DNA from 2 places in the Paenibacillus sp. NPDC058174 genome. Region 1 is predicted to be linked to the other one. Evidence: riboswitches for the same ligand, from Rfam matches in the RefSeq annotation. Region 1 holds a riboswitch; the other holds the start of a gene.

Evidence for each region. A riboswitch is a leader RNA that binds a small molecule or an ion and turns the genes downstream of it on or off. The one in region 1 is predicted to bind thiamine pyrophosphate.
Region 2: it holds a riboswitch for thiamine pyrophosphate, as region 1 does, so the genes downstream of both, thiC (phosphomethylpyrimidine synthase ThiC) here and ACFVVF_RS00355 (ABC transporter substrate-binding protein) in region 1, are expected to answer to the same signal.

What each region holds. Positions count from the first base shown of each region.
Region 1 is NZ_JBHVUY010000001.1:90,015-106,030, forward strand. It holds gene ACFVVF_RS00315 (class I SAM-dependent methyltransferase) at 1-495, opposite strand, end outside; gene ACFVVF_RS00320 (glycosyltransferase family 2 protein) at 777-1,844, shown strand; gene ACFVVF_RS00325 (glycosyltransferase family 2 protein) at 1,841-2,584, shown strand; gene ACFVVF_RS00330 (GT-D fold domain-containing protein) at 2,624-3,682, shown strand; gene ACFVVF_RS00335 (hypothetical protein) at 3,770-4,339, opposite strand; gene ACFVVF_RS00340 (mannose-1-phosphate guanylyltransferase) at 4,630-5,679, shown strand; gene ACFVVF_RS00345 (GDP-mannose 4,6-dehydratase) at 5,676-6,629, shown strand; gene ACFVVF_RS00350 (glycosyltransferase family 4 protein) at 6,697-8,031, opposite strand; TPP riboswitch at 8,229-8,340, shown strand; gene ACFVVF_RS00355 (ABC transporter substrate-binding protein) at 8,488-9,516, shown strand; gene ACFVVF_RS00360 (thiamine-binding protein) at 9,576-9,878, shown strand; gene ACFVVF_RS00365 (ABC transporter permease) at 9,868-10,647, shown strand; gene ACFVVF_RS00370 (ABC transporter ATP-binding protein) at 10,647-11,420, shown strand; gene ACFVVF_RS00375 (TatD family hydrolase) at 11,468-12,283, shown strand; gene ACFVVF_RS00380 (glycosyltransferase) at 12,490-13,671, shown strand; gene ACFVVF_RS00385 (glucosaminidase domain-containing protein) at 13,697-14,479, shown strand; gene ACFVVF_RS00390 (L,D-transpeptidase) at 14,647-14,985, opposite strand; gene ACFVVF_RS00395 (CcdC protein domain-containing protein) at 15,067-15,594, opposite strand; gene ACFVVF_RS00400 (response regulator) at 15,653-16,016, opposite strand, start outside.
Region 2 is NZ_JBHVUY010000001.1:682,841-698,856, forward strand. It holds gene ACFVVF_RS03085 (chromate transporter) at 1-953, opposite strand, end outside; gene ACFVVF_RS03090 (TetR/AcrR family transcriptional regulator) at 1,207-1,815, opposite strand; gene ACFVVF_RS03095 (NADPH-dependent F420 reductase) at 1,968-2,831, shown strand; gene ACFVVF_RS03100 (FMN-dependent NADH-azoreductase) at 2,989-3,630, shown strand; gene ACFVVF_RS03105 (cell wall hydrolase) at 3,800-4,243, shown strand; gene ACFVVF_RS03110 (TetR/AcrR family transcriptional regulator) at 4,402-5,004, shown strand; gene map (type I methionyl aminopeptidase) at 5,010-5,756, shown strand; gene ACFVVF_RS03120 (ankyrin repeat domain-containing protein) at 6,055-7,122, shown strand; gene ACFVVF_RS03125 (YmaF family protein) at 7,294-7,659, opposite strand; TPP riboswitch at 7,808-7,920, shown strand; gene thiC (phosphomethylpyrimidine synthase ThiC) at 8,014-9,801, shown strand; gene ACFVVF_RS03135 (excinuclease ABC subunit UvrA) at 10,068-12,473, shown strand; gene ACFVVF_RS03140 (serine hydrolase domain-containing protein) at 12,470-13,462, shown strand; gene ACFVVF_RS03145 (exosporium protein C) at 13,557-13,982, opposite strand; gene ACFVVF_RS03150 (aminotransferase-like domain-containing protein) at 14,409-15,167, opposite strand; gene ACFVVF_RS03155 (GntR family transcriptional regulator) at 15,056-15,793, opposite strand; gene ACFVVF_RS03160 (NAD(P)H-dependent oxidoreductase) at 15,874-16,016, shown strand, end outside.

The DNA of each region.
Region 1 (16,016 bases):
ATGAAACAGGATGATGCTGTTGTCCGCCATTTTTGGCAGCCAGGTCGAAAGGTCGTGCAGCACAGCATCATAGGTATGATAACCGTCAATATGAAGCAGATCGATGGAGCCTAAGGCGAAGCGGGGCAAAGCTTGTTGAAACGTGCCGCGAAGCGTAGCTCCAATACCGGGAAATTGCTCCGTTGTAAAGGAATGAACCGCTTCATAGATAACATCGCTGTAATGGCTGTAAGAGCCGGTATGGGGATCACCCTCCCACGTATCCACAGCAAAGCAGCGTGTCGGCAAGGAGCCGTCCTTTACCGCCTGGCAAAAACTGAAAAAGGAGGTTCCGTATAGCGTTCCTAGTTCAACCAGCACACGCGGCTGGGCGAACCGTACCAGATCGTAGGCAAAACGGCGATGTCCGGACCATGCGCCTTCTTTCATAAATTCCACAGGCAGCCGTGGGGAACTGTCCGCGGCGAAATGCGGCTCATAATACTTCCATTCCATAGTTAAACCTCCAATAGCGAGAGTCAAAGAGCACAGTTACCGTATCCTATGTTTGAACCTACTGATAGGATAGGGCGATTGAGCCGAGGCAATTTGCACATTTATCGAATCTGCGCTGCGATATTGCGATAGTTAATAATAGAGAAATCTGGTTTTGGCAGGCGGAGGGATTGCTATAGCTCGCGGAAAAGGGCTGTACACTAGCCGTTGCGCAACAAGGCGGGGAACATACTATGTCAAAGTGATAAGTCTACTATGATGAGAGGAGCGGGGTTTATTACATGAACCGGGTACATGCTCGCCGGAAGCGTCGCAAACCCTCGTCCGTACGCACGACGCGGCGCAAAACCGCTGGAAAACGGAAACGGGGTAAAACTGCAAAGCCGGTCACTCACTCGCAAGCGGCGTGGAGACTTGGCCGAAGCGTAGCCGAGAGCGGATTTGTACAGCAGGGTGAAGAGGAACAGCTCGCCTTGCAAAGGCATTGGGCGGCTTCAATACGCCAATCGGGCAGAGGTGCTGCTGCGGAGAATTACAGCTCCCGCATGAAGTCGTTTTTGGCCGGTTACTTCTCGGTGAGCGGGAGAGCGGTGCCGAACTGGCTGCTGCTTCCAACTGAAAAGACGGTGGGTGCTGTCGTGATGGCGATGAATGAGGAGCAGTCGTTAAAGGCGGCGATTGAAGAGCTGGAAAGACTTCCGCTGCAGGAAATTGTCGTCATTGTTAATGGCTCTACCGATAACACGCTGCATAACGCGAGAAACAGCGGCCGGGCGATTGTTCTCCATTACACGAGTCCGCTTGGGCATGACGTGGGAAGAGCTATCGGCGCGAAAGTGAGCGTATCGGAGGTTATGCTGTTTGTGGATGCAGACATTCCGATCGATGCCGAAAAGCTGCTTTCCTTTATTCGGCAGATTGACGGAGGGATGGATGTAGCCTTAAATGATTTGTCGCCGTTTATCGGGGTATTCGAGGGAAGAGATGAGGTTACGGTGCTGAAGGAATTTCTCAATCGCTCCATACAGCGCGAGGATTTGTCCATTAATTCGTTAACGGCTGTCCCTCATGCGATGTCCCGGCATGCGATCGAGACAATTGGGCCCGCAAATCTGGCCGTTCCTCCGAAGGCGCAAGCGATCGCGTTAAAATCAGGTCTTCGCGTAGGCGTTGGGGGAAGCGTTGATGTGATCACACGCAATCGGGTCCGGAAGTCGAATACGGGGGCAGGCAACGAAATGGTTCAACTGATCGTCGGCGACCATATGGAGGCACTTGGCTGGGCGATGGGAAGCTCTGAACCAAGACTGAAATATGCAGACAACGTTAGAATGAGGGGATCTAATTGAGAAGGGATGAGCAACCGGGATTAACGAGCATCATCATTCCTACCTATAATGGACTTCCTCTGCTGCGCGAAGCCATTGCTTCGATTCGCAATTGCACGACAGAGTCCTATGAGCTTATTGTCGTCGACAATGGCTCGACTGATGGAACGATTGCTTATTTGCAGGAGCAGAACATTACGTTCATCTCTCATCCCGGCAATACGGGGTTTCCCGTCGCTTGCAATTGGGGGCTTCGGCTTGCGCGAGGCGATTATTTGCTGCTGCTCAATAATGATGTTCTCGTATCGAAGGATTGGCTGGGCAACATGCTTCAGCATTTCCGCCGGGATGCTTCTGTTGGTATCGTCGGTCCGTTATCCAATTACGTGAGCGGGCGCCAGCAGATTGAAATGACAGGCAATGATGTCGAGACGGCTGCGAGGCTTATGAATGAGCACAAGGGAGAATATGAGATTGTCAAACGGGTGATCGGATTCTGTATGCTGTTCAGCCGGGGCTTGCTGCAGCGAATTGGCGTACTGGATGAAAGGTTCTCCCCGGGCCACTTCGAAGATGACGACTATTGCTATCGTGCAAGCCTGGCTGGCTACCGTATCGTCATTGCGAAAGACACATTTGTTTTCCATCATGGCAGCGCCAGCTTTAAACAGGGCGACGAGGAAGGGCTAAACGAACTGATTGCCCGAAACCGGCAGTTGTTTATTGATAAATGGGGAATTGATCCCCATCGCTTCATATAAGCGCCGGTTCACGGCGGCAATGGGAGATGAGGGGAAACGATGGCAGCTCGGTTAAGAAAAAGAAAAACGGCGGCAACGGGACGAAAGCGCCGGAAGCGCCAGGCAGGCAGCCGGAAAAAGCGCCGTATTGTGCAGCGGCCGCCGCATCCGGATGGGCGTCATTATGACGAAGGATATGACAGCGGCCATACGGCAGGGTTTGGCAGCGGCTTCGAGAGCGGATTGGTCAAGGGCGGCGAGAAAGATGCAACGGGTCCAAGCAATGAGGAAAGATTTCAGCAAGGCTATAAAAAAGGAGCCGCAGACGGACGTTATGAAGGCGGTGAAGCCATCGTCGACCGGATGATGCCGCCTCATTGCTTGCTCCCGGATACGCCACTGGAAGCTATAATTGCCGCAGGTATAGCTGCTCATCAAGAAAGGTTCGTCAGGCTGATGTCTGTCGAGCAGGTAGCAGAGCGCATTGCGCTGGCACTGGAGCAGCAGACTCCCTTATCAGTCGTTAGACTGGGTGATGGGGAACTGCTGGCGATGGCACAGGAAACGGTTATGCCGATTGAGACCGTACGGCAGGAAGGCAGTTTTTTATCCTATGCCGGCCTGGAAGTGCCGAATCTGGCCGTTCGCGATCAATTGCGGGAAGCGGTCAGAAGAGCGGATATCGTCGGCATTCCCGTATTGCGGCAGCCCAATTACCAGCTGCTGGCCGGTTCTGTGCTGCAGGCGCATGGGATCGACATTCGAAGCCGGCCTTTTGCCGATTCGCTTGTGAATTACGGGCTGTATAAGGGCGGGTATTTGCAGCGTTTGCTTCAAGGCCGCCGAGTGCTCCTGATTGGCAATAAAGCCGATGCATTAGCACCTGTATTGTCCAGCTATGGCGTGACGGTCGCGGGTGTGGTGACACCTGTCAATGGTGTAACGGATGCTTCGAGAGCAGCAGCCGAAGCACAGCATCATCTATTTGATCTGGCCTTAGTCTCGGCCGGCATTTCTGCGGTGCTGATTGCGGAAGAGCTTGCCCGGATTACGGGGAAGGTTGCGCTTGATTTCGGCCATATGGCGGATACCATCGTTAAAGGCGAAGCGCCTTTCTAAGTTTTACATTAGTTAAGCTATGTAGTCGCCCCGTAAGGGGCGATTTGTTCGTAGTGGAGTTCCCGCTCGCTAAGCTTCAAGCCGTTATTAAGGAGTTGTGCCGATCGTAGCCGCCAAAGACGAGTACGTAATTGTTGCAGTCGTTCCGAGCGCGATAACGACGCCAGAAATGGTTACTTGCAGCGAATACGTGTGCGATCCGGCAGCCAAGCCTCCATTAAAGTATGTCACCGGTATCGCTCTTTCGATCGAGAAGAGTCCAAGCAGTGTTACAGCAAGAAGGTCTACAGTTGCGACAGTCGCAACAATTGCACCGTCCTGCAGCAAATCAACTGTAATTGTAGGGTTAAGCGCAACTGCGAGAAGAGCTGTAAAGCTGATATCCACGTCAACGACGCCACTCACGATTACTTGGTTCGATGCAGCTGTGACTGGAACGACGATCGATACGGCAGTAACGGCAGTATCGGCAGTTGGAATGCTGGTAGGGACAACTCCTTGGGCACCGACTGCTGCAGAGCCTGGACCTGCAGGGCCTGTTGCGCCAGTAGGACCGGTAGGACCAGTAGCACCAGTAGCGCCAGTAGCGCCTGTAGCACCAGTAGCGCCAGTCAGTCCGGTTAAACCGGTCAAACCTGTTAATCCTGTTTCACTCATTTTTATATCTACTCCTTTCGGTTGGTATAGTAAAGTATATGCTGATAGATTCAGAGAGCCACGGTAGCTGTACCGTAGTCAATTGTATATTTTCGCAGACAGGACTGCGGCCAAGTTATTTGCCTTAATTATGAATGTCGCGGTGTATTCGTCCATTAGCTTCTCTCTAGCAAAGCATACGATGTTAATATGACGTTTCGAATATAGAGCATCGTTTATATGAGGAGGAGCTGCGGTTTGATGCAATCAGCAAGACGAATAGTAGGTTTAGAGCTTCGAGGTGAGCTTCAATGAAGGCAGTCATTATGGCGGGGGGCAAGGGTACGCGTTTTTGGCCCCGAAGCACGGCGGATAAGCCGAAACAATTTCTGGCCCTCACATCGGAATACGCCACGATGCTTCAAATGACATATGACCGGTTTCGAAGTGCGCTTTCCGTGGAAGATGTCTACGTTGCTGTAAGCGAAAATTACTTGTCAATTGTCCGGGAGCAATTGCCGGCGCTTCCTGTAGAGCAGCTTATTATTGAACCGGAGCAGCGGGATACGGCGCCGTGTATTGCTCTTACAGCGGACTTTTTTATGAAGCGGAATCTTGATGATGTGATCGTTACAGCTCCGTCGGATCAATATATACCGGATGCGGATGAGCTGATGGAGGCACTTCGAATTGCTGAGGCGGCTGCAAAAGATACTGGTGTCGTTGTAACGCTTGGCATTGTGCCAACGCGTCCTGAGACCGGCTACGGTTATATAGAAGCTTCCGAAGCAACGGCTGACGAGAAATACGGCAGCCGGGTCAAGGAAGTGACCGCTTTTATCGAGAAGCCTTCCAAGGAAAAAGCAGAAATATTGATACAGTCTTCCAACATATATTGGAATAGCGGCATTTTTATATGGAGGCCATCTACCATTGCTGGCTACATGGAGCGGTATCAGTCCCAGATGTGGCGGATTTTCAGGCAGGAGGGAGCGGCGCTGCAAGAAGCGTATAGACAGCTGCCGAAGCTTTCGATCGATTACGCGATTATTGAGAAGCTGGAGCTGCTCTATACAATTCCGATCGAATTTACTTGGGATGATGTCGGCACATGGACGTCACTAGAGCGCGTATTTGAGACCGATGATGATGGAAATATGATGTTTGGCCGCATCTATCCGCTATCTACACGCCGAAGCATCGTATACTCCGAGCAGCAAAAGGTCGTCGTCATCGGTGTGGAGGATTTGATTATCGTATCGACGGGGGAGGGATTGCTCATCTGTCATAAAAGCGAAGAGCAGAACGTGAAGCAAGCCATCGAAGCGATGAATTCCGATCAGGAGGATCGTGAGGCATGAAAGCATTAATTACAGGCATCAACGGCTTTGCTGGCAGCCATCTGGCCGAGCATCTGCTTGGCGGTGGTTTCGAGGTGTCTGGTACGATCCGAAGCAGCAGCTCCCTCCGACATATCGTGCAGCTGCAGGATAAAGTGCAGCTGTATGAATGTGAACTAACGGATCATGCTGCCGTAGAAGCGATGATTGCGGAGCTTCGGCCGGACCTCATCTTTCATCTGGCTGCGCAAAGCTTTATTCCGGATTCTTGGGCTGCGCCTATGGAGACGATTCATAATAATCTCTCCTGTCAGGTTCATTTATTAGAGGCGATGCGAAAGCATTGTCCCTCTGGAAAAATATTAATCGCCTGCTCCAGCGAGGAATACGGGCAAGTCGAGGCGGATGAGGTGCCGATTAAGGAAACGAATCCGCTCCGTCCGTTAAGCCCTTATGCGGTGAGCAAAATCGCGCAAAATTTTTTAGGCTATCAATATTTCAAAAATTACGGTTTGCACGCCGTGTGCGTCAGGACGTTCAATCATACCGGGCCAAGGAGAGGCGAACAGTTCGTCACCTCTAATTTCGCCAAGCAGATTGCGGAAATAGAGAGGGGCATTAAGCCGCCCGTGCTTTATGTCGGCAACCTGGAAGCCAGGCGTGATTTTACCGATGTAAGGGATGTCGTTCGTGCTTACGGATTAGCGTTAGACAAATGCGAGCCCGGGGAAGTATACAACATCGCATCCGGAGTTGGCCGGGAGGTCCGGGAAGTCCTGCATTTACTGCTGGGCTTCAGTACAACGCAAATCGATATCCAGCAGGATACTGCACGCCTGCGGCCATCGGATGTGAAGGTTGTGGTCGGCGATTATTCAAAGTTTCATGCGAGAACCGGCTGGCAGCCTGAAATTCCGTTCGAATCGACTTTGCTTGATCTATTGAACTATTGGCGGGGAATCCTATCATAGCAACCAAAAAAAGGTCCGAGAACGGCGATGGAACAAAGTTCATACGCTGTCCGGGCCTATTTCTGGTTTAGAGGGGAAGCAGACCGAGCTGTGCCAGTCTAGCTTTCATGCGCTGGCCGACTGCCAGTGGTGAATACTCGTTGCGGATCGTATATTTGCCATTGGCTGCGATGGCCGACCGCCATTGCGGCTCATCCGCCAGTGTTCTCATATAATCGGCAGCGTGCTGGATATCAGGCTCTGCCCAGATTTGATAGCTTTTGTAAGGGCCCCAGTCTTGCCCGACCTGTACGAGCTTATAGTTGACGGGACAGGAATTGGTGCTGTTCATAAAGTCGGTATTGCCTGACCAGTTCGTACCGATGACGGGTTTGCCCAGATACATGGATTCAGCCAATCCGAGTCCGAAGCCCTCTGCCCGATGCAAGGAGACGAAGCTGTCACAGCATTGCAGCAGCGAATTGACTTCAAGGCGCGATAGCGAGCGGTCGATTAGATAGATGTTATTATGCTCCGCCGCCAGCTGGCGGATGGGGGCAAATTCCTCCGGGCGGAAGCCGGCATTGTTCAGCTTCAGTACGAGCCCGACCCGAGGGTCGTTTTTGGCAAAAGCGAGCTTAAATGCCTCGACAGCCGCTTGAGGGTTTTTACGCGAGGCGGAGCTTTGGGCGTCATACATCATAAGAAACAGGAAACGTCCGCTTGGCAGTCCGAAGTGGGTCCTATTGTAGTCGGAGGACACCTGTACGGTTACGCCATGCGGAATAGCGATGACTGGAACGGGAGATTTCCGCGCAATGGAATCAGCGACGAAGCGGCTGCAGGTCCATATCTCCTGCACGAGCTTGAAGGCATCCGCATACTCGTCAGGGAAGTCCGGCAGTTCCCAATGCCAGTAGCCGATATTATACCGGTTCTGTGCGAGAGAGGGTCCGAAATGCTCCATTGCAGGAGCCATGAAATCGGCGTTAATATGGAAAACATTTGTATTGTAGAGCGGTTCTTTTAATTCTTTATGAGACCAGCTGTCATCAAGCATTCTCGAGGACACTTTGATCGGATAGTCAAGCAAGCCGAACGGAATGCCGGCAGCATTCGCTGACCTTGCAGCCAGTCTGGCTGATTCTCCGATTCCCATTTCTGCCCGGACGAAGCCGACAATGTTCAGCCCTTGCGGATAGAGGGGAGAGCCTGGCTGTGCTCCTGCGGCATTCGACTGAGCAGTAAGCTGTTTTTTGGATCGCCGAAGCCGTTTGCGGCTTCGTCTTCGCGCTTGCCGCGGTTTCCTTCTAGAACGGACTCTCTTCGTCCGTCTTTTACGCTTGAGCGATTTATTCGAAGATTTTGCTTTCGATCGGGATCTTTTCTTGTGAGTGCGGCGTCTCGAACGTTTATCCATCATTCCCTTCCTCTCTGCGGGGAGCGGAAATCATTTCGCTTCTAGTTTATTCACGGGAACGTCTGCCATGGCAGGCTTTTGCCCTTTTCATTAAAAAAGCGGCATTTGTCCCGCTTCGGCAAGCATAGGGAGATGGGCGGATTATGTTATTTTCTTGGCTTTTCACAGCCACTTTGCTATAATGAGCCTATTAATTCAATTGAATCGTTAAGGGGAGCTGGCGGAGGCCGGCTGAGAGGGAGTTTCGAGTCAACTCCGACCCGTAAACCTGATCTGGGTAATGCCAGCGTAGGAATGGTACCGCATCATGCAGCAAGAAGGCGTATTCAGCCTCTTCTCGTCATGCGTCAAACAGCCGACTAATGGGCGTCCTCCGTATCAGGGGGGCGCCTTTCCTTTATCATTAGCCGCATTCCCGACTACACGATTTGATGAGAGACAAAAAAGGAGAGAATGGATATGAGGGGAACAAAAACAGCAATATGGAGGTCGGCAGTTGCACTGCTTGCAGCAATGCTGGTGCTGGCAGGCTGCGGAGCCGCAAAAAATAACGAAGCCGGCTCAGGAGCGAACGGCAATACAGGCGGCGATTTGAAAAAGGTAACGGTCGTACTCGACTGGACGCCGAATACGAATCATACCGGGCTGTATGTTGCACGGGACAAAGGCTTTTTCAAAAATCATGGACTTGACGTCACGATCATTCAGCCTGGCCAGGACGGCGCTGATAAAATGATCGCTTCCGGCAAAGCGGAATTCGGCGTCAGCTACCAAGAATCGCTTACGATGGCGCGAATTGCCGGCTTGCCGATCGTATCGGTAGCGGCGGTCATTCAGCACAATACATCGGGATTTGCCTCGCCGGCAGATAAAGGCATCGATTCGCCGAAGAAATTCGAAGGAAAAACTTACGGAGGATGGGGCGCTCCAGTGGAAGCGGCCGTTATCGAATCCATTATGCAGGAGGAGCAAGCTGATGTATCCAAGGTGAAAATCTTGAGCATTGGCGATAGCGACTTCTTCACAGCCGTTAAGCGCGACATTGACTTCGCATGGATTTTCTACGCATGGACGGGTGTTGAAGCGGAGCTTCGCGGAGAGAAGCTGAACATGGTGTACTTGACGGACTATAGCGATAAGCTGGATTACTATACGCCAATATTGACTGCAAACGAGAAGCTGATTGCGGAGCAGCCGGAACTCGTTAAAGCTTTCGTCGCAGGTGCGGCTGAGGGTTATCAATTTGCAATTGACCATCCGGAGGATGCTGCTGAAGTGCTCATCAAAGCGGAGCCGGACTTGAATGCAGAGCTGGTACGCGCGAGCCAGAAGTGGCTGAGTCCAAAATATAAGGATGACGCACCGCGCTGGGGCGAGCAGAAGCTGGAAGTATGGGACAACTACGCCAAATGGATGTTTGATCATAAGCTGCTGGACAAAGAGCTTGAAGCCGATAAGGCATTCACTAACGAATTTTTGCCGAAATAAGGATTGGCTCCGTGAGGAGAGGGAGTAACGGAGAAAATAATGGACAAGGGGATAGGAACATGGCAAACGCATTGGTCAGCATTCAAATTTTACCGACAACACCGGAAGGACAAAGCGTTTATCCTTATGTAGACCGGGCGATCGAGATTATTAAAGCATCGGGAGTCCCTTACCGGGTAGCTCCGCTGGAGACGACGATGGAAGGCGAACTGGGACAATTGCTTGGCATTGTGCAGCAAATGAGCGAAGCGATGGCTGAACTTGGCTGTCCGTCTGTTATTTCGCAAGTTAAGATTTATTACAACCCGGCGAACGGCGCTTCGATGGGAAGGCTGCTGGAGAAATATCCGGATGGACAATAGTAAATCGGGCTGGCGATCAATCTATCCGCCTGTACTCGTTATCGCGGTACTGCTTGCGGTATGGGAAGGGGCTGTCGTATGGGGAGGGGTGCCGGAGTGGAAGCTTCCGGCTCCCTCTGCCATCGTATCGGAGGCCATTGCTATATGGCCCCGGCTGATGCTCCACACCGGAGCGACAGTGCAGCTTGCGCTGATCGGCTTTGCAGGGGGCGCGGCGGCGGGTTTTGCGCTCGCCGCTTTGCTGCATCTCATCCCAGGAGCACGAAGAGCATTTTATCCTTTACTGGTGTTGTCCCAGAACGTGCCGGTCGTTGCCATCGGACCTATTCTGACGATATGGCTGGGCTATGGCATTTTGCCAAAGCTCATTCTTGTCTGGATTGTTTGTTTTTTTCCGGTATCAGTTGCTATGCTGTCGGGCCTTAACGATACCGATCCGGTGCTGCGCAATTACATGCGTATGATCGGCGCTTCGAGGCAGCAGCAATTTTGGCGGCTGGAACTGCCGAATGCCGTAACGCATTTGTTTTCCGGGCTGAAAATCGCAGCTACTTATGCCGTTCTCAGTGCGGTAGTCGCGGAGTGGATTGGCGCTGAGAAAGGGCTTGGCCATTTCATGCTTCTCTCCTCCAAGGGCTACAAGGCTGCCAGCGTTTTTGCCTCGGTGTTTCTTATTGTCGCGCTAAGTTTAGCGCTATTCGGCTTAGTTGTTTTGGCTGAAAAGCTTGTCGTCCGCTGGCGGTCGGCGAAGGAGGCGAAGAAAGTCTAATGAGCAAGGCACAATGGGCGCTTGAACTAAAGGATGTACGAAAAAGCTTTGTGAGCCGGGGCGGAGCCAAGGAGGTGCTTGGCGGGATATCGCTGACGGTGCAGGACGGCGAATTCGTCTCGATCATCGGACCTTCCGGCAGCGGCAAGACGACGCTGTTTCAATTAATTGGCGGTCTAGCGCCGCTGAGCGGCGGCGAGATCTGGATGGACGGGCGCAATACGACAGGCCAACGCGGTCATATTGCGTACATGCCCCAGCAAGCTTCGCTTATGCCTTGGCTCACCGTCAGAGGCAATATTGAGCTGGCACTGCAAATCGCAGGCATTGACCGCAAGCAGGCGAAGGACAAAGCGATGGATTGGCTGAAGCGTATCGAATTGGATGCGTATGCCGATTCTTATCCGCATGCTTTATCTGGAGGGATGCAGCAGCGTATTTCGTTTCTGCGCGCACTTCTGTCCCCCCAGCCATTCATGCTGCTGGATGAGCCGTTTGGCGCGCTGGATGCGCTCACCCGCCAGCAGATGCAGCAGTGGCTGCTAGCGATCTGGGAAGCTAATCGCCGCTCCGTGCTGCTGGTAACCCATAGCATAGAAGAAGCGCTGCTGTTATCCGATCGGATTATCGTCTTGTCGGCTGCTCCTGCAGTTATCGTAGATGAAATCGCCGTTCCATTCGCGAGACCGCGCAAGGAATCGTTATGGACGGATCCTGAATTCAATGTGCTGAAACAGCGGATCTATGAGCAGCTTCATCAGCCTACCGTGTAGACCCATTACAATTATTACTATGGAAGCAGGAAAGGAAATGATCCCGCATGGTCCAATCAATCGGCATTGATGCCCATATCCATCTTGACTCCTACCCGGCGGGTGAGCAGCAGCCGCTGTTGGATCGCGCAGTCGCCAACGGTGTGGAGGCGGTAATTGCCGTATCTATGCATAAGGTGTCGTGCGAAGCCAACCGGGAGCTGGCCTTCCGCAATCCGGGCATCGTCCATCCGGCATACGGCTTTCACCCTGAACAGCCTTTGCCGGAGGCTGCGGAGCTGGACGCATTGTTCGCGTGGATTCGTGAGCGCAGCGAAGAAGGAGAAGATTTTGCCATTGGCGAGGTCGGCTTGCCTTATTATACGCGAACGGAAGGCGAGGCAGAGGGCAAGCCTTTCGATGAAACGCCTTATTTGGCTTTACTTGACCGATTTGCGGCATTTGCAGCAGAGCTGGATCGCCCGCTTATCCTCCATGCCGTATATGAGGACGCAGCTAAAGCGATCGAAATCATTCAGCGCCACAGCGTACGGAGAGCTCATTTTCACTGGTTCAAGGGTGATGAGGCGACTATAGCCCTCATGATTGCATCCGGCTTCTATGTTTCGATCACGCCCGATGTCGGGTACGAGGAGGAAATTCAATCGCTTGTCCGCCGTTATCCGCTGGAGCTGTTAATGGCAGAGACCGACGGCCCGTGGCCGTTCGAAGGCGATCATGCCGGCAAGCAAACAGAACCGGAAATGATCGCGTCTGTTGCGGCAGAGATTGCAGCAATCAAAGGCTTGTCGGTTGAAGAGACAGTACGGACGCTGCGCGACAATACGCGGAGATTTTACGGCTTGGCAGCTTCTGCTGTATAGAGCTGATAGAACGATAATAGAGAGGATTCAAAGCGGTGCCGGCAGGCTCCGATTTGAATCTTTTTTTATGGCTATCAGGAATTTGTCCTCCTGCCCCCGTCTATTTCTTTTGAAACCGAACGCCTGCCTAGGTCAAGCTGGTACGTTTTTAGATGGTGGCAATATGCTATAGAATACACAGGGGAATGAAGGCAAGGAGGGTAGCAATGGTATCAATCGGAGTATTTTGGGGTTACTCCTTCGTCACCTCTTTCGATCAGGAAGGAATCGGCAGATATTTCTTCCGTTTAATAGAAGGACTGCTATCGAAGCGGGTCTATCAGATGAAAGTCGCTGTCCAACCTTGCAATTATGACGAGCTGGAACGAGTGCTGCAGCCATTGCAGCGCAGTTACGGCGTTAATCTTGAGCTTATTAAGTTTACGCATGTACGTGATTTGAACCGGAGGGCGAACGTCGATATTTGGATCGTGCCATATGTAAGCCTGGATAATGCGCTTCAGCTAAGCAAACCTTTTTTGCTTTGTCTGCATGATCTTGTCTACCGGCATCCCTATCTGAGTGAAATATACCGGAGCAAATACCCCGAAGCATGCGCTCGCCTAGAGCTTCTGGCACCCTTGATGTGCCAGCGCGCAGCGGCAGTCATATTCAATTCGAACTATATTTTGCAATATGACGGTCTGGAAGGGATGGGGCTGCCGAGATGGAAGACGGCACTTATCCGTACTTCGGCTCCCGTAGAGGAATTTCAGTTGTTCGGCATGCTTTCGGAAAGGAGATTTCGCCAAAAATATAACTTGATGCAGCCTTATTTCTTGTTCCCGTCCGCCGTGCGCGATCATAAAAATCATTATCGGCTTGCGCAAGCCTTCTTGAATTTCCTTCATACACGAGAAGGGAGACGGTCGAATTTGCAGCTGGTTTTTACCGATCATGCGCAAAACCATCCGCTAGGCGGTGAGATCGAAAGGCTGGTACAGAGCTGCAGCATTGTGGCACATCGAAGCAGCGTACGCTTTATCGGACGTATTCCTTCGCATGATTTGCCCAGCCTGTACCGCTATGCCAAAGGTACGATCGTGCCTACACTGTTCGAGGGCAGTCTGCCTTTTCCGATCTTAGAATCATTGACGATGAATACACCGCTTGCTGTGAGCCGGATTCCGGTCACGACGGAGCTGGTAAGTGATATGAACAGCTTTAACGACTTTGATCCATATTCCTTAGCGGAGATGCAGGCGGCAATTTCCAAGCTATGGCGTGCGGACCCGTCAGTGGTGGAACGGCAAAAGCAGGAGCTTAACGCTGTCCTGCAGCGAAGGTGGTCCGATGTTGCCGCAGAATACGGCCTTGTTATTGCTAATGTGTTGAGATTGTCAAATTAAGAGGTGTTCGTTCATCATGGCTCCCATGACAAGAAAACAATTTATAGAAGCGCTTGCGCCTACCGTTGTTCAATTGCGCAGAGAAGGAGGGGTTCTGTTTCCGTCTGTGCGGCTTGCGCAATGCTTGCTGGAGACCGGTGGCGTCATACCTTCCTGGTACAATCTCGGAGGTATTAAAGTTGGCGGAGGAAAACCGAACGCTTATTGGCAAGGGCAGGCTATCGTAAAAGGAACCTGGGAACATGTCGATGGCAGGAACGTCGACGTTAAAGCTGCATTCCGTGCATATAGCAGTGTCTATCATTATATGAAAGACCAAGAGCTGCTGCTGGCGACGTCCCGCTATTCTCGCGTCCGGTCTGCGAGTACGCCTGAGCTTCAAGCGCAAATGCTCCGGGAGTGCGGCTATGCAACCGACCCGGCTTATGAAAAGAAGTTGATCGCGATTATTCAGCAGTACGGGCTGCGCAGCCATGATGCGGCTTCCGCTGCACCTGACCCTGCGGCTCCTTCGGACGGAGGCGCCTTTCAGAAGTCACCGGCGGCTCCAATTCTCGTGAATGGGCTTGTGGCGGCGATAGGCCGGAAGCAGCCTGGAGGAACAGTCTGGGTACCAGCCAGATCGCTTGGCGAATCGCTCGGAGGCGAAGTAGGCTGGACGGGAACACAGGCAACTGTTAACGGCAAGACGATTGAGACGGTGCTGGATGTGCGCACCGGATATGTGCCTGTTAGGGAGCTGGCAGCGGCACTTGGCCTGCAGACGATCTGGGAACAGTCTACGGGCACTGTCACACTTAAGAAATAAGGGTGGCTGCTGTGCGGCTGAGCCTCGAAATCGTATATTGAAAAATAATAAGAAACCGTTTTTTCGTGAAATGGAGATTCCATCTGCCATCTGCGAGAAAACGGTTTCTTTTGTACAACCTAGTATAGAATACTGCACCCCGGCTATAATTGCGGGCGGCAAATGAATCAAGGCCGGATCGTAACCCGTGTATGGATGGGGACGATTTGCGACAAGGCAACGACATCTTCGTTATACATGCGAATGCATCCGTGAGACACTAAATGTCCGATGGACGAAGGATCGTTCGTGCCATGTATGCCATAATGCGGCTTGGACAGGCCCATCCAGAACGCTCCGAACGGTCCGCCGGGATTGGGTTGCTTGTTGATAATCATAAATTCGCCCGTAGGCGTCTCTGTAACCATTCGGCCGATACCGACGGGAAAGGCACGGACGACGATATCGCTGTCCAGCAAATAAAGTGTTCGGTCTGACAAATCGACGATTATGCGATAAGCAGGCATGACAGCCTCACCCCTTTGCATGTAGGTCGATATCACTGTATGTGAGGGGAGGACGCCCGGACACGGCGCTAGCGGATATGGCTAGGAAGCAGTTGTCAGCTTGGCGCTGTTGCGAAGAACGAATAGGTAGAAGCCGATGTAGTAAGTGACCAGAATGTAAAAGACGAGTGCGGTCCAAGGGTCGCCTGCGAACTGCTGCATTTGCACGGCATTATCATTTACTGCCGTCTGTGCTGCATTGCCTCCGCTCGTGAACGTAATCAAGAAGCGGTAAGCGATTCTGCCGACAAACAAAGCGACGACGAAAGCTTCAATGGCAATATGTGTACGGAAATAGAGCGTATTTTCCCGCTGCTCAAACCGTGAATGCTTGATTGCAAAATAAACGATAACCGCACCTAGCGCTAAACCAATCGCATCAAAAGCGAACAACTGCGGCTTAGCAAAGCCGGCGGTCAACAACAGGATGCCGATAACGGCAAAAATGCCGATTCTGATTTTCAGCTTTCTCGGATTGTAAGGCTGGAAGCCTACCGTACGTTTGAATCTGCGGTACAGGAAGAAAAAAACGATTAGAACCGGAACCGCGTAATGAGTCAGTAATTCCACCCGTCGATCACTCCTAGATAGTTTATACAAAATATGATTTCTATTTTATTATATAAAATTACCTGGACATCAAGTCTTCAATCGCATGAGCGATCCGGTCTGAGTGAAACGGCTTGACGATAAAGTCATTGGCTCCGGCCTGCAGTGCTTCGATAATGAGCGCGCGCTGGCCCATGGCGGAGCACATAATGATTTTGATATCAGAGCTAATGGCTTTGATTTCTTTGACTGCGCTTATTCCGTCCATCTCCGGCATCGTAATGTCCATCGTAATGAGATCAGGCTGCAGCAGCTTGAACAGCCGGATTGCTTCCACGCCGTTCTCTGCCTCCGCAATAACCTGATGACCTATATTTTCGATGATTGCCCGCAGCGTTTTCCGCATAAAGGCCGCATCGTCTACAATCATTACTTTCAATTCT
Region 2 (16,016 bases), 590 kb from region 1:
GCGATTAATAAAAAAGCAGGGAGAAAAATAGCCGCAGTAGCAATTAGCGCGCCAGTCACTCCGTTAATCATCGCCCCCAAATAGGCGGCAAAAGTGAATAATGGACCTGGTACAGCTTGCGTTGCGCCATATCCTGCCAAAAAGTCGGCTTTGTTAATCCATTCTGGCACGAGCTCTCTTTCGAGCAGAGGCAGCACGACATGACCTCCTCCAAACACAAGTGAACCCGAACGGTAAAAGCTGTCGAACAAAGTCAGCCAGTCGGCGCCAGCAAATTGACTAAAGAGCGGCAACAAAATCAGGAGCCCGAAGAAGACGATCAAGCAGATAGCCGCGAAGCTGCGGCTAATGGGGACGGAGAGTTCCGCAGTTTCGGGAATTGTTGATTTTCTGTATAAGATCATGCCAATTAGACCTGCAATAACGATCAATAATATTTGGCTAAAAGCAGTTTGCCACATTAGGGTAACGGCCGCAGCAAGGATCGCGATGGTTGCCCGGTTACGGTCAGGAGTCAGCTTCTGACCCATACCAAGTACGGCCTGAGCAACGATTGCTACAGCGACGATTTTAAGTCCATGAATCCATCCCGCATTGCTAATATCAAATCCCTGCATTAGAAAAGCGAACAGAACCAAAGCCACGACCGACGGAAGTGTAAAACCAAGCCAAGCCGTCACTCCGCCTAGAATTCCAGCACGGATGATGCCGATTCCAATGCCGACCTGACTGCTGGCGGGGCCGGGCAAGAACTGGCACAGCGCGACCAGATCCGCATAGCTTCGTTCATCCATCCATTTGCGGCGGCGTATGTATTCGTTATGAAAATAACCAAGATGAGCAATTGGTCCTCCGAATGAAGTAAGACCAAGCTTTGTTGATACAGTGAATACTTCCAGAAGTGCAGTTAACTTGCTTTTAGGCGGATGCTGGTCTGTGTTACAGCTGTTCATTACACACTGCTCCTCTTGTCAATATAAACTGCATGTCTACGACATTATGTAACGGACATATGGAGAGCCATTACTTGTTTGAAGCTGCTCTATAGTTATAATATCTGATCAATTGAGGAAGCACAAAGCGAATGGAGGACTTCATATATTTTTTTATTATTAACATTGTTGAAAGGTTAACATTGATTGATCGGAGCCAGCAATATGGATATAGGCAACAAAAAAAGCTTGATTTCTCAAGCTTTCTTACCATTTACTGAAGACCCTTTAGTACAGTGTCTATCATTTTCTCGCTCACTTTTTCAATATCATATTCAGCGTCTGAGAGGCACCAAGTAACAATAGCACCTGTTATAAAAGAGTAAACACAATTGACAATGTCTTCTATGGATAAATCGGCTCTAAATAATGACAGTGATAATCCTTCCTCAATAGCTTCATAAAACAAGTCCTGCTTGATGCAATCCGCAAAATATGAGGGTTCTGTTGAATTTAGTGAAAGATTAATAATAAAAGTAAGTTTAGTAAGTTCTTCTCCAACCACTAATGGAAAGCCCAGTGCAACCATCATGAATTTTTTCAGTCTGTCAACTGGAGAAGCATCTGTATGTTCCCGGACATATTTCCCGAAATTCTCGTCCATGTACTCGGAATAATCATCCCGGAACAATTTTTTGACGATATCCTCTTTCGACTTATAGTGAATATAAAATGCTCCTTTAGAAAGGGTGCATTTCTCACAAATTTCATCAACCGTTACGTTGTTATATCCCTTAGTAAGAATGAGCTCTTTCGCCACGGAGAATATCTTATTCTTCGTGGCTTTCCCCTTGGTATGCCGACTTGTATCTTTAACTTTCATCCCGAACCCCTCCATAACACCAACTATAACCCATGAGTTTTTGTTAGTCAAAACGCGACCAGGGAATTGACAAAATAAAAGTGACCGGAGTATACTGACTGCAGTCACTTTTATTTGTGGCCAATCAAACTAAAGGAAGCAGGGTGTAATAGATGAAAATTGGTATTGTAGGAACGGGACATATTGGGAGCAATCTTGCCAGGATTTTCAGGGGAAAAGGGCATACAGTCACAATCGCAAACTCCAGTAACTCCGCGACCTTGCACAAATTGGCGCAGGAGATTGGAGCAACGCCAACTACAGTTCAGGACGTTGCTAAAGGCGCAGATATTGTTATCATTTCGACTCCCTTAAAAAGCATTCCCGAATTGCCGGCAGGTTTTTTGGATAAAATTAATCCGGGAGCGGTTGTTGTGGATACCACTAATTATTATCCTTTGCACCGCGATGGAGCCATAGAGCCTATCGAGAAGGGGCTGCCTGAAAGCAGCTGGGTTGAGCAGCAGCTCAAGCATCCGGTTATCAAAGCGTTTAACGCTACTAGTTTTTATAATTTAACCGAAGAAATTCAGTCGGAACTTCCGCATCGCTTGGCTTTGCCCATTGCCGGTGACGATTCCGCTGCTAAAGCAATCGTATCCCAATTAGTGATCGAAGCAGGTTTCGATCCGGTTGATGCTGGCGGTCTGGACGAATCCTGGCGTTTACAGCCTGGTTCTCCTGCTTACTGCACTGATCTCGACGTAGAGCGCATGCATGAAGCACTTGCTCAGGCGACCAATGAGAGGAAACTGGAATCATCGGGCATCCGTTCAAGTGAAGAAGAATTAAAATTGGCGAGAGAAATGCAAATTGCCTTTTATCAGAGCTTTGACCAGGCGATTCAAATTTTGATGGAATCAAATCAGTGGACGGAAGCCTTTGCAACTAAGCGAGTGGTTGCCCAATTCATGGAAGGCAAACAATCTCCGGCAGAAATTTTTGGTTTAATATTTGAGCATAAACGGCTGGATTAATTAAAGTCTTAGGATCACTTATAGAAGTCTGATGACGGAACTGGCTAGAGCAGCCGGTTCCGTCATTTATCTTTTTTTTCAGATCATGTCACAGATAGGTTCCTTCAATTGTCTTAATAGCTGTACAAACAAAAAAACAACATGGAGGAACCATACTATGAGCAAACTGCTTGTCATTAATGCACACCCGGAAGTAGAGTCCGCCTCTTCCTACAGCCTGAATGTATTAAATTACTTCTTGGGACAATATAAAGAGCAGCAATCAAGTGATGAGGATATTGAACAAATTAATTTATACAGCGATTCTGTACCCGCGATCGACGAGACTGTTCTAAGGGCATGGGGAAAACAACGTAATGGCGAAGAACTGACCATTGAAGAACAAGAAGTAACCGGAAGAATGAATGAAGTATTGCAGCAATTCAAAAGTGCAAATAAATATGTAATCGCCTATCCCTTGCATAACTTTAATATCCCGTCCAAATTAAAGGACTATATGGACAACATTCTGATTGCCAGGGAAACGTTCAAGTATACCGAAACCGGTTCCGTAGGTCTGCTTACAGACGGAAGAAGTATGCTTGTCATCCAGGGAAGCGGGGCGGTGTATACCAATAATGACTGGTACACGGAAGTTGAATACTCCCATAAATATTTGAAGTCCATGTTCAATTTTATTGGCATTGAAGATTACGATATACTTCGGGTTCAAGGAACGGCGATATTGGATAAAGATGAGATACTGCAAAAAGCATACCGGGAGGCCGAAGCAGCGGCTACAGTACTTGCAAGTAAATAATTATTCCTCCACGGTAGTACTAAGATCATCTATTTTATCCTAGCCTTTCCGGTCATTCTTGAAGTGATCGCTTCGAGAATCATATTAGAAATAAAAGTGCAGGTTCCCAGAGTAACACTTCCGCTTTGCCTACAATATGATGTGTCTAGAACGCTAAAGAGGTGAGTCAATGGGAGTTGTAAAAGCCAGACAGCAGGATATCGATATGTTGGCAAGACTGCTTCGAGCTGAAGCGGAGACCGAAGGAGAAATGGGTATGCTTCTTGTTGGAAATGTCGGCATTAACCGGATAAGAGGGAATTGCTCCGATTTCAAAGAACTCCGGACCATTCCCCAAATGATCAACCAGCCGCATGCTTTCGAAGCGCTGCAGCACAGCTTATATTATCAGGGCGCAAGAGACAGGGAGCGCCGTCTTGCCCAGCGGGCTGTGAATGGGGAGCGGAATTGGCCGGCCAAATTTTCTCTCTGGTATTTCCGGCCAGGATCGTTCGAGAATCCCGGACCCTGCCCGGATACTTGGTATAATCAGCCGCTCGCAGGACGATGGAAGAAGCATTGTTTCTATGAACCAACCGGGGAAGAATGTGAAAACATCTATAATACGTATTAACAAAGTTATACTCTTAAGAGCCGCGCAGCACGCGGCTTTTTGTTGTTTAGTCAGGACTGTGAAGGATATATAGAGTGTATTGAAATACTTGCTCCTTACTTCTAAATGATGTATATTGTTTTACATTGACATATCAGCAGGTCAAAAAAGGAGGAGCCATGTCACCACGCACGAAAGAACAAAATGATGCGATCCGGGAAATGCGGATGAGCCAAATTATGCAGGCGGCTGCGGAAGTATACTTGGAGAAAGGCATGCAATTGGAGATCCGTGATGTTGCGGTCCAGGCAGAGCTTGGTTACGGAACCGTGTATCATTACTATAAAAACAAGCAAATGCTCTTGGAAGATCTACTGTGGGATGCCTTGAATCAGGCCGAATCCGCAGTAATCCCCGCTTTAACGGGGGACGTCGGCAATAGGCTTAAAGCGGAGTCATTCTCCAGGCTGCTCTTGCGGAAGTGCATTCAGGATCCTTCCGTATTTATTTTGCTAAAATCAGTTGCTGATAACTTTCATCATTTCCCGGGAAACCGGTTCAGCAAGCTGTTTGGCGAATTTCAGGAACGGGTCTATTTGCCCTTTGTGGAAATGATTCGTCAGGAGATCGATTCCAAGTCACCGGAGAAAACAGCAAATCTAATATTTGGTTCGCTTGTAGGTTATGCAACTTTGAACATTCACCACAATATGCGGAATGAGATCGATGTGGATGGAATCGTCGATATGATTTTTTCAGGCATACAGTCAAGGGAGAGATGAATGGAATGATCATCTTGAAATCGAGAACAGAAATCGAGGAGATGAGAAAAGCCGGCGGGATTGTCGCTGCCTTTCATCGGGCAATTGCGGACAGGATCCGGCCGGGGGTCACGACGCTCGATATCGAGTCGTTCGCGGTCCAGTTCCTCAAAGAGAATAAAGCGAAGGCTTATACCGTCGGGTACAACGGCTATCCGTTTGCGACATGCGCGTCGGTCAACGACGTTATCGCGCATGGCTTTCCTAATGATAAGCCGCTCCAGGATGGCGATATCGTCACAATTGACATCGTCGCGCAGGCAGATGGCTGGGTCGGTGATTCGGCATGGACGTATACGGTAGGCGAGGTGTCGGAAGAAGCCCATAAACTGATGCGGGTCACGAAAGAAAGCTTATACCTCGGTATCGAAAAAGCTGTCGCCGGCAACCGGATTGGCGATGTCATGCATGCCGTTCAGTCTCATGCCGAGCGAAACGGATTTTCGGTGGTGCGTGATCTGCTTGGTCATGGCGTCGGAAGGGAGATGCACGAGGAGCCTAATTATCCTCATATCGGGACTCCGGGCAAAGGTTTCCGCTTGAAGGAAGGGATGGTTCTGACGATCGAGCCGATGCTGAATGCCGGAAAAGCGTTAATGACAATTGATGAAGACGGATGGACGGCTAGAACCGCTGATGGTTCACTGTCCGCACAATATGAGCATACGATCGCAATTACTGCAGACGGTCCGATTATATTGACTGAACAATAGAGTTAATGGTGAGGTTATTAAAATAAGCAGATCTATCAAAAAACAAAGCTGCTCTCAGAGTAGCTTTGTTTTTTTGTGGGAGTAATTTTATAAATATTTATCGGATCTTTAGAATTATTCCTTATACTGTATTCCTTGTAACTGCCATTGGCTTTGGCTGCTTTTTTATTGTGTGAAGAGTACAGGGGATTTCCATTTTGTGTTAGTATGAAAAAGGGAATCCTTGCATTCTTATTATAGTAAAAAGAGAAAACTATGCAGGTAAACATACTTCCACGAGATTAAGGGGCGATCAACTATGGTACAAATCGAGCAGGTATACAAAATGATAAAAGACGGAGACATGGAAAGCCTCCGGCTTCTTTTGATAAACAAATTTAACCCCAATCAGCCTGTCAGCAGCTATGAATCACTTTTAGAGTGTTCATTGGATTATGAGCAATATGATATTGCAAAATTATTAATTGAATTTGGAGCAGCGCTCCCAACTGATGTAATGGTAGATGCAGCAAGAGGAGATCGCAATATGTTCGAGTACTTGCTCTCCAAAGGGGCTGATCTCAACGCTATTAATCATGTCGGTCATTCTGCCCTAAGTCGTGCACTAGCTTTTGAAAATATGCAAGGTGCCTATACTCTTATTGATTTAGGTATTGATTTGAGTGCAATAGGAGGGGGAGCTTTAATTCATTGCGCTTATGAAGGTAAGATTGAATTTTTAAAAAATCTAATTAACCTAGGTGTAGATATTAACTTCTATAGTGAGGACAATATATTTACTAGTGGCGCTACGCCTCTTATAGCTGCAGTTATAGGTAAACAGTTCGAAACGGTAAAATATTTAATTAATAAAGGTGCTGACACCTCATTGGTCTGTAGAGAAGGATGTCGTGCATATAATTATGCTAGGATACAAGATACATCCGAAATAGCTTCATATATCAAACTATTTGAACCTCATGAATATCACGATATTAATAAGCGGACTGAAGAACTTATTGATGGTGGCGTACCTTTGGAAGTCATTGAGGTTTTAAAAATAAACAATAAGCGACTAGAATATGAATCTGAAAATTATTCTAACTATCTGGTTCTTGGAGATCTTTCTGACGTAGTGTACTTCGAATATCACGATTTTAAACTATATAACCTATTGTTAGAAGTTGATAATTTCGAGGCCTTTGGTATGATAACCTGGTGTCCACACATTAACTTATTTGTAAGTGTTGATATAGAACATGAGTGGATTTATCTCTTGCATGATATGACTTGGGAAAGTTTTCTAAATAATCCGGGATTGTACATTGATCGCATAATTGATGGCTACTACGATTGTGAGGAAATTGAAGAGGAAGCAATGATTTAATTAACCTCCTGCCTTAGCTGATGACTCGATCAGCTAAGGCTTCGCTATCTATTTTAATTAGATAGAATTGATAGTATGAAAAATAAGAAAGCATGCATCGTTCCCTTATTGGATCGGCGCATGCCTTCTTATTTTTACAATAGTAAAGTATGAGTGTGGAACAATTCTATATCATTTAATCAACGGCGCTTGAATTAAAGTCGAGAATTTAAATTGATGGACATGGCCATCGTTAAAGGTCGTCTGGCCTTTTACAAAATGAACATGCTTGCCTCTCCCGACTCGGATAGCAGGACCCGTCGTTATTTTTTTCAATTTATGAAAGTGATTAAGGAAATCTGTGTTGGCCAAATCAATTTCATGGACATGGCTATTTCCTCGCGGTATCGCTTGACCAGTAACTCCTGCGAATCGGTGGTTATGACGATCATTTCCTTCTTCAGCAAGCTGAGTGCTGCCCTGGAACTCATGAACATGCCGTTGGACCTTGTAACAAGGTGCAGCCTTTTTGTTAATTGTCGCTCTTCTTCTAACCATTGTTAATAAACCTCCTAATGATAGAACTATTATCATCGTATTAAGGAGAGGATCGAACCGTTCTAGGCCGGCTCATTGTTTATTCAAATGGAAAGCAAAGAATTAAGGGTTGATTTATGCTGCGAAAGTGTATAAGATTTAGTTGACCAATCGAATACACGGGAGCTTGGGTTAACCAGGCTGAGAGGATAGCTGATAATGCTGTCGACCGTAAAACCTGATCTGGGTAATGCCAGCGGAGGAAACGTTCAAGCCTTTGTGTATACAAAGACCGCTTCTTTTCGTTGCGGTCTTTTTTGTATGTATAAGAGGCGTCTCCGCTTGCACACATTGATTTTCTAAGGAGGCAATGAAATGGCAAGCGAGTCCAACAGCAATAAAATCATTCCTGATCTATCTTCTTTTCCCGGCAGCAAAAAGGTTTATATTCAAGGTTCACGACCGGATATTCATGTTCCGATGCGTGAGATTGTATTAAGCCCAACTGGCAGTGGCGATAACGAACAACAAAATTCACCTGTGAGAGTCTATGACAGCAGTGGTCCATACACAGACGCACAGGTGCAAACGGATATCCATAAGGGTCTCCCGCCGAATCGGCTAGATTGGATACGGGAACGCAACGATGTCGAACCATATTCGGGCAGAACCGTCCAAGCGGAAGATAATGGCCATCGAGCAGAGGAGCTCGTCAATCAAGCAGATCTGTTCCCTGGAATGAACCGCCGTCCATTGCGAGCTGCAGCCGGAGCGAATGTCACTCAAATGCATTATGCAAGAAAAGGAATCATAACCCCTGAAATGGAGTACATAGCGATAAGGGAAAATGTCGCTCCAGAATTTGTGCGTAATGAGGTGGCTGCCGGGCGAGCGATAATCCCATCCAACATCAATCATCCGGAAAGTGAACCGATGATCATCGGGCGAAATTTCTTAGTGAAAATCAATGCCAATATTGGAAACTCTGCTGTAGCATCATCTATTGACGAAGAAGTTGAAAAGATGAGATGGGCAACGCGGTGGGGGGCGGATACCATTATGGATCTCTCCACGGGTAAAAACATTCATTCCACACGGGAATGGATCATCCGCAATTCTCCTGTACCAATAGGTACTGTTCCTTTGTACCAAGCACTGGAGAAGGTAGGCGGCAAAGCAGAGAGATTGAGTTGGGAGATTTATCGCGATACGCTTATAGAACAAGCTGAGCAGGGAGTCGATTACTTTACGATTCACGCCGGAGTCCGATTACGCTATATTCATCTGACTGCGAAACGTGTGACAGGTATTGTGTCTCGTGGCGGCTCTATTATGGCTGCATGGTGTCTTGCTCATCACCAGGAAAATTTTCTTTACACTCATTTCGAAGAAATCTGTGAAATTATGAAAACGTATGATATCGCATTTTCTCTGGGAGACGGGCTGCGTCCGGGTTCCATTGCAGATGCTAATGATGAAGCACAGTTTGCCGAACTAGACACGTTAGGCGAACTTACTCAAATAGCTTGGAAGCATGACGTGCAGGTCATGATTGAAGGACCAGGCCATGTTCCTATGCATATGATTAAAGAAAATGTAGACCGACAGATGGAAGTTTGTCAGGAAGCCCCTTTTTATACACTGGGACCGCTTACTACGGACATTGCTCCCGGTTATGACCATATTACTTCAGCGATTGGTGCAGCAATGATCGGATGGTTCGGAACCGCTATGCTTTGCTATGTTACGCCTAAAGAGCATCTTGGCTTGCCCAATAAAAATGATGTTCGGGAAGGGGTCATAGCGTACAAAATTGCCGCTCATGCGGCAGATTTAGCCAAGGGTCACCTAGGGGCACAAGAGCGGGATAATGCTTTATCCCAAGCGCGTTTTGAATTCCGCTGGAGAGATCAGTTTCATTTATCATTAGATCCAGAGAGAGCCCTGGAATATCATGATGAGACCCTTCCGGCAGAAGGGGCAAAAACAGCTCATTTTTGTTCCATGTGCGGGCCTAAATTTTGTAGTATGAGGATCACGCAGGACATACGCGATTATGCGAAGCAGCATGGGCTTGAAGAGCAGCAAGCTATTGAGCAGGGGCTAAAGGAAAAATCGAATGAGTTCATGGGCAGCAACATTTATCAAGAAAATAATCGATAATTTACCCAGTCAAATTGTAAGCTGAAGCTTCGTCTGTTGGAACAGGCCGCTGAGATTTAAATAATTGAGTCACAAGAAAGACATCACCCCACTTATCTGCGGTGATGTCTTTTGCATTTCATCAACTTCATAGGTTAAATAGATTTGTGAATTATGGAAACATTTACAAGAGAACATATGTGCGCTAAACTACTATTAACTAGAGTCACTATGTACATGATGAGTTGTTTTTATTTATAAATTCTATTTACCGTGCGGAGGGAAACATGAATGAATTTATTGAAATAAAAGGGGCTAGGATACACAACCTGAAAGACATCGAAGTACGAATTCCGCGTAATAAACTCACTGTAATTACCGGTGTCTCGGGAAGCGGCAAATCAAGCTTGGCCTTCGATACTTTATATGAAGAAGGTAAGCGAAGGTATCTCCAATTCTCAGGGGAACCGTATATGTTTGATACGAACCCTAAGTTTGACATGATTTCCGGTTTGTCTCCTACTGTTGCGGTTGAACAGCGGATTATCCGCCAATCCAACCCGAGAAGCACAGTAGGCACGCGATCGAAGGTCGGGAATTTATTGGCGATTTTATTTTCCGCATACGGATATCGCGAACCTATGCACGACGATGGATTGCCGCTTTCTATGGAATATTTCCAGAAAAATTCGCCTAAAGGAATGTGTGTGAAATGCTTAGGGACCGGCCGATACCATGAAATTGATGAGGATGCCATTATTAAGCCGGATCTCGCAATCAAAAATATATTTAATGGTTTTCTGATGAAGCATAGATTCCATAAAGCGAATTTTAAAAAGTTTTGCGAACTGCATGAAATAGACGTGAATGATTCAATCGGCACATTATCGGACGAATCATTGCTATTGTTTAAATATGGATGCCGCAAAAGCGGGTTTGTCGGAGCTGTGGTGTTTTTTCATGATATGCAGAAGCATGTGACAAGCAAGCATATCCGGCACAATAGTTTCGATAAAGAAATAGACTTATGGGGGATCAAAGCGGCTCACGTAACATGTCCCAAATGCAAAGGCTCAGGTCTTGGCGCACAAGCCATTCATACTACGCTCTCAGGCAAAACGATTACAGATCTTGAGAATATGTATATAAATGAACTATTGGACTTTTTCATTAATCATAGAGACGCATTGCCAGGTAAAAATCTCATTGGCGAGATCATCATAAAGCTGCGGTGCATGATAGATGTCGGTCTGCACCATCTCGCTCTTTCTCGTCAAGTGCCTACTCTGTCAGGCGGCGAAATACAGCGGCTTTTCCTCGCATCGTTTATAATCGCAGAAATGGATTCGATCATATTTATTTTTGACGAGCCGACAATTGGGCTTCATGAGGCGGAAAAAGAATCGCTGATCAGCATCATACAAAACCTTGTCAAACGCGGAAACACAGTTGTGGCAGTGGAGCATGACGAAAACTTTATGCTTGCCGCTGATTATATTATAGATCTTGGTCCCGATGCCGGTATTTACGGAGGCGAGCGGATATTCCAAGGCAGTCTACAGGAGTTTAAGTTATGTAATACCTCTAGAACTGCACCCTATCTCGCTGGTGCAAACATAGTTAGATTCAAAAACAACTATAAACCGGTTGATAATCAGAAACTGCTGACAATCGAGCATGCGAATCTGCATAATTTGCGTGATGTTTCCGTCTCGATACCCCTTGGATTAATGGTGGGGGTTGCAGGAGTTTCAGGCAGCGGGAAATCCAGCTTGATTCACGATACATTGGTACCTAAGCTGAAGCAATTAATGAGGAACAAACTCGTGCATGAAGTTGAGGACGATGACATTTCAACGATAATTGATGAAGCATTCGTAACTGGAACTGAACTTATCAAAAGGTGTATCGTAGTCGATCAAAAGCCAATCGGAAGAAGTAAAACTTCTTGTCCGGCCACTTACACAGGCATTACGGATCGTGTCCGCGTGATGTTTGCCAAAAAGCCCGAAGCGATCGAGAACGGCTATGGACCCGGGATGTTCACAGTAAATTCCGAAGGTGGATGCAGAGCCTGCAAAGGGGAAGGTTTCAAGAACTATTATATCGGATTCGGAAACTCGATCGAAGTGGAATGTGATTCGTGCAGTGGAACAGGCTATGTTGAAGAGGCATTAGGCGTGACGGTCGATGGGAAAAACATCAAGGACATCATGGCTATGAGTGTAACGGAAGCCGCGGAATTTTTCGGGCGAATAGAATCTGAAGGCTATGACAAATCGATATCTTCCATTCTTGCCACCCTTATACGTGTTGGTTTGGGCTATATTACGCTTGGGCAAAAGACTCCGACGATTTCAGGCGGCGAAGCTCAACGTATCAAGCTTGCAAAAGAACTTTGCAAACAAACTGGAAGCGGCAATGTCTATATTCTAGATGAACCGACAACAGGACTTTCCTTATACGATACTGACCGCCTGATTGGGTTGATGCAGCAGCTTGTTGATGCCGGGAATACGATAATCGTTACGGAGCATGATCCAGCTGTTTTGGCAAACTGCGATTTCATTATCGAAATGGGCCCTGGCGGCGGCAGCGACGGAGGATATGTGATTGCACGAGGCACTCCGGAGGAGTTAACGTCAGACAAGAATTCGATTATAGGGAAATATCTGAAGCGGGTGCATATATGAGCTATGAATGGATGATTTCTACTCCTGAAAAAGAAGGATTGGACAGCAGCATTATAAGTCAAGTAGATGATTATATCAGGCAAAAGCGATATCGTCTTGTAAACAGCGTTTTGATTGTGAAAAACGGAAAGATTGTTTTTGAACGATATTATAATAAGTATAACGAGAATAGCAGAAACAATATTAAATCCATATGGAAAAGCATTCTTTCGATCACGACAGGAATATGCCTCGACAAGGGAATAATCAAAAGCTTGGATGAACCAATTGGAAACTATTTGCAGGAATTCGAGCTGAATATTCATCCATACCACAAGCTCATTACGATTCGCCATTTACTTACTATGTCGTCCGGTATTTATTGGAATGGCGGAATTCATTATCATTGTCCGATGATCGTTCAAATGATGAGAACGAATGATTGGATATCGCATATTGCGGATATCCATATGAATAGCGTACCCGGCATGCAATTTCAGTACAAGGAATGGGACGTCATGCTTTTATCTGCAGTGATTGGCAGAGCTTGTGGAAGTACTGCTTATGACATTACAAATGAATTTTTGTATCAGCCTCTCCATATTTCAAGCGGCAGATGGCCTCAAAGTCCTTGCGGCTTTTCCTATACAGTCATGAAGGGTGAGGAGGATTCCGATTTATCTGCAAGGGATCTTGCCAAACTAGGGATGTTGTTTCTTGATAATGGAAAGTACAATGAAAGCCAGATTGTTTCTGTGGATTATGTAAAGCAAGCTGTTAACTCGTCGCATACTAATGCTTCGTTTGGCTCATCATCAAGTGATGATGATGCATATGGTTTTCTATGGTGGCTTTTTCCTAATGGATATAGATGTCGAGGGTTTGGAGGACAGGAGGTAACTGTAATTCCAGACAAAAATTTCGTTTCAGTTATTCAAGCTACACCAACGCCTTCGAGTAAATCTTACGGAGATATTTATGAAAATATATTGAGAAAAGCAATTTTGTAGAATGATCAGTTGCGGAGCAGTTGCCTCTGGCAAACTGCTCCATGGTTTCGACGAGGGATGGAAAGTCGCGTACCGTCAATGTTGGGAGATTCTGTTAGTTTCTCGTTTTAACAGCCAGCCCACTAAATGAAATTGGTCCTACTACATCTACTCTAGTATTTGCAGTACGATTTTCTGCTGTGACCGTATAAGAATGAGTACCTGCTCTAACATTTCGATCTTCCGCTTGAAAGGTAACAACATAATTCTGCTCTGAACCCGTAGATTCGATACCTTGTTGTGTATTGAAAATTTCTGTATTACCGCGAAAGACTCTAAAACGAATTTGTCCAATGCCTGTGACACCTTTCACACCAACGGATACCACCAAATCTACCAGGTTCGGCTGAGCATTTACAGGAATCCGTATTCGGATCGCTGCAATACCAGATTTCTGCGGGGCACGACGGATCGTAAACGATTTGGCCGGATTGAAGCGGCTAAGCAGCTGGACGGCTGCTTTATCAAGGATACGCACCATAATATCAACTCCTTTTTATTTATGCTTCAATCTATGAAAGTGAGAATGAAAAGGTTTGGACACATTTAAGAGATTCATAGATTTGTCAGATGTCAGGAAAAAAACGCCGTCTGCAAGTATGGGTACATCACCATAGTTGCAGACGGCGATTTTCGGCATGTCACAGATTAACTTCATTTGAAGAAAGAATTGGTATTAAAAATGAACGATGAATTGGTTATTAACTGGAGGCGCCAACTGCGTTAAAATTCAGGACATTGGTTTAGCGGGAAGGAGCGTGATGAATGACTTGTGACAAAATGTTTATGCCGTGCCTGATCTGATCCTCAGTAAGATTAGCATAGCCGAGCATAAAAGCAGGACGAGCGGGCTTCTGCAGAGCAAAGTAATCCGTGGCCGGATAAATTTGTATGCCTTCAGCCAGGCTCATACGCTGTATGCCGTGGCCGGATAAATTTGTATGCCTTCAGCCAGGCTCATACGCTGTATGTGTTGAACATCAAGCTCCGTGTCCAATTCAATCATTAGATGAAGACCGGCTTCAGCTCCGTAGACCGTTACCCGCTTCCCGAAAGACTGCTTTAGGGCATGTACCAAGCATGATCGCCGTGCAGCGTAGATTCTGCTCATTTTGTAAACATGTCTCGCATATTTGCCTGTTGTAATGAAGCTTGCGAGCGCTTCTTGCTCAAGAACGGGACTTAAACGGTCTGTGATCCATTTAACAGCCATAAATGCCGGCTTCAAATAAGCGGGCAGAACGACATAGCCGAGCCGCAGTGATGGGAATAAAGATTTACTGAAGCTGCCGATATAAATCACATTTCCCGAAGGCAGCAGTCCGGCAAGGGAAGATTGTTTATTGCCTTCATACCGGAATTCACTATCGTAATCATCTTCAACGATTAGTGCATGATGAGCGCTTGCCCATTCCAGCATTTGCAGGCGGCGTGCCAGCGACATGGTAACACCAACCGGAAATTGATGAGACGGAGTAACATAGATCAGCTTGGGCGGCTTTGCTTTTTCTGACGTACGTTCATTAATTTGGTCCACACATAATCCATCACGATCTACAGGAACAGGCACAACTTCTGCACCGGAGAAGGCAAATAGATCACGCAGCACGGTATGCGCAGGATCTTCATCAACAACCGATCTCCTTCCTGAAGCAGCACCCGGGATAAAATATCCAGAGCTTGCGTGGCCCCCGTTGTAATAATGATATGGTCCGGATCCGCATTCAGAGAACGTGTGTGCCGTAATAGAACGGCAATTGCCAATCTCAGCGACAATGATCCTTCAGCAGCTGCATAGGTTAAGTGCTCGGGGGTCGACTGCCGGCAAGCTTCGGAGAGACAGTTTGCCCATTGTTCCATAGGAAATTGATCCCATGCCGGTATTCCGTGCTTGAAATCAATTATCGGCCGAGGCTGCTTATTGTCAGATGCAGTCCATAAGGGCAGATCAGCAGCTCGCTGCATCAAGTCAAGAACCTTGCTGTTTAGTTCGGCGTTGTAAGTCTCGCTAGTTTTATTGGCCAGTATTGTAACTGGCTCGGATGGTGCATTCACATATGTTTTGGACCCTTGCTGCGACAGGATAAAGCCTTCACCTTGCAGTTGGCTGTATGCTTCCAAGACGACGGTTCTGGAAACACCAAGCTGTTCCGCAAGAACCCGCGAAGGGGGGAGCGCCGTCTTGTGCTGCAGCAGGCCTGTTAGTATCGTATGACGCAGCTGCTCGTAGATCTGTCTATACAAAGGAACGGTAGCATCGTTATCTATGCGGATCAGAATTTCTGAGATCAAGCGAGTTCACTCCAAACGATAGAATCTAGCTATATTTTTAAAAAAGTATATCACAGCTTGTGGAAGAAGGAGGAAATTAAATGCAAATCATGCTAATACTAGCTCATCCCAAGAACGGGAGCTTTAATCACGCCATCGCAGAGCGAATTCATGAAAGCTTGCAGATGCTGGGACATGCTGTATGGTTCCATGATCTTTATGAAGAAGCGTTTGATGCTGTGTA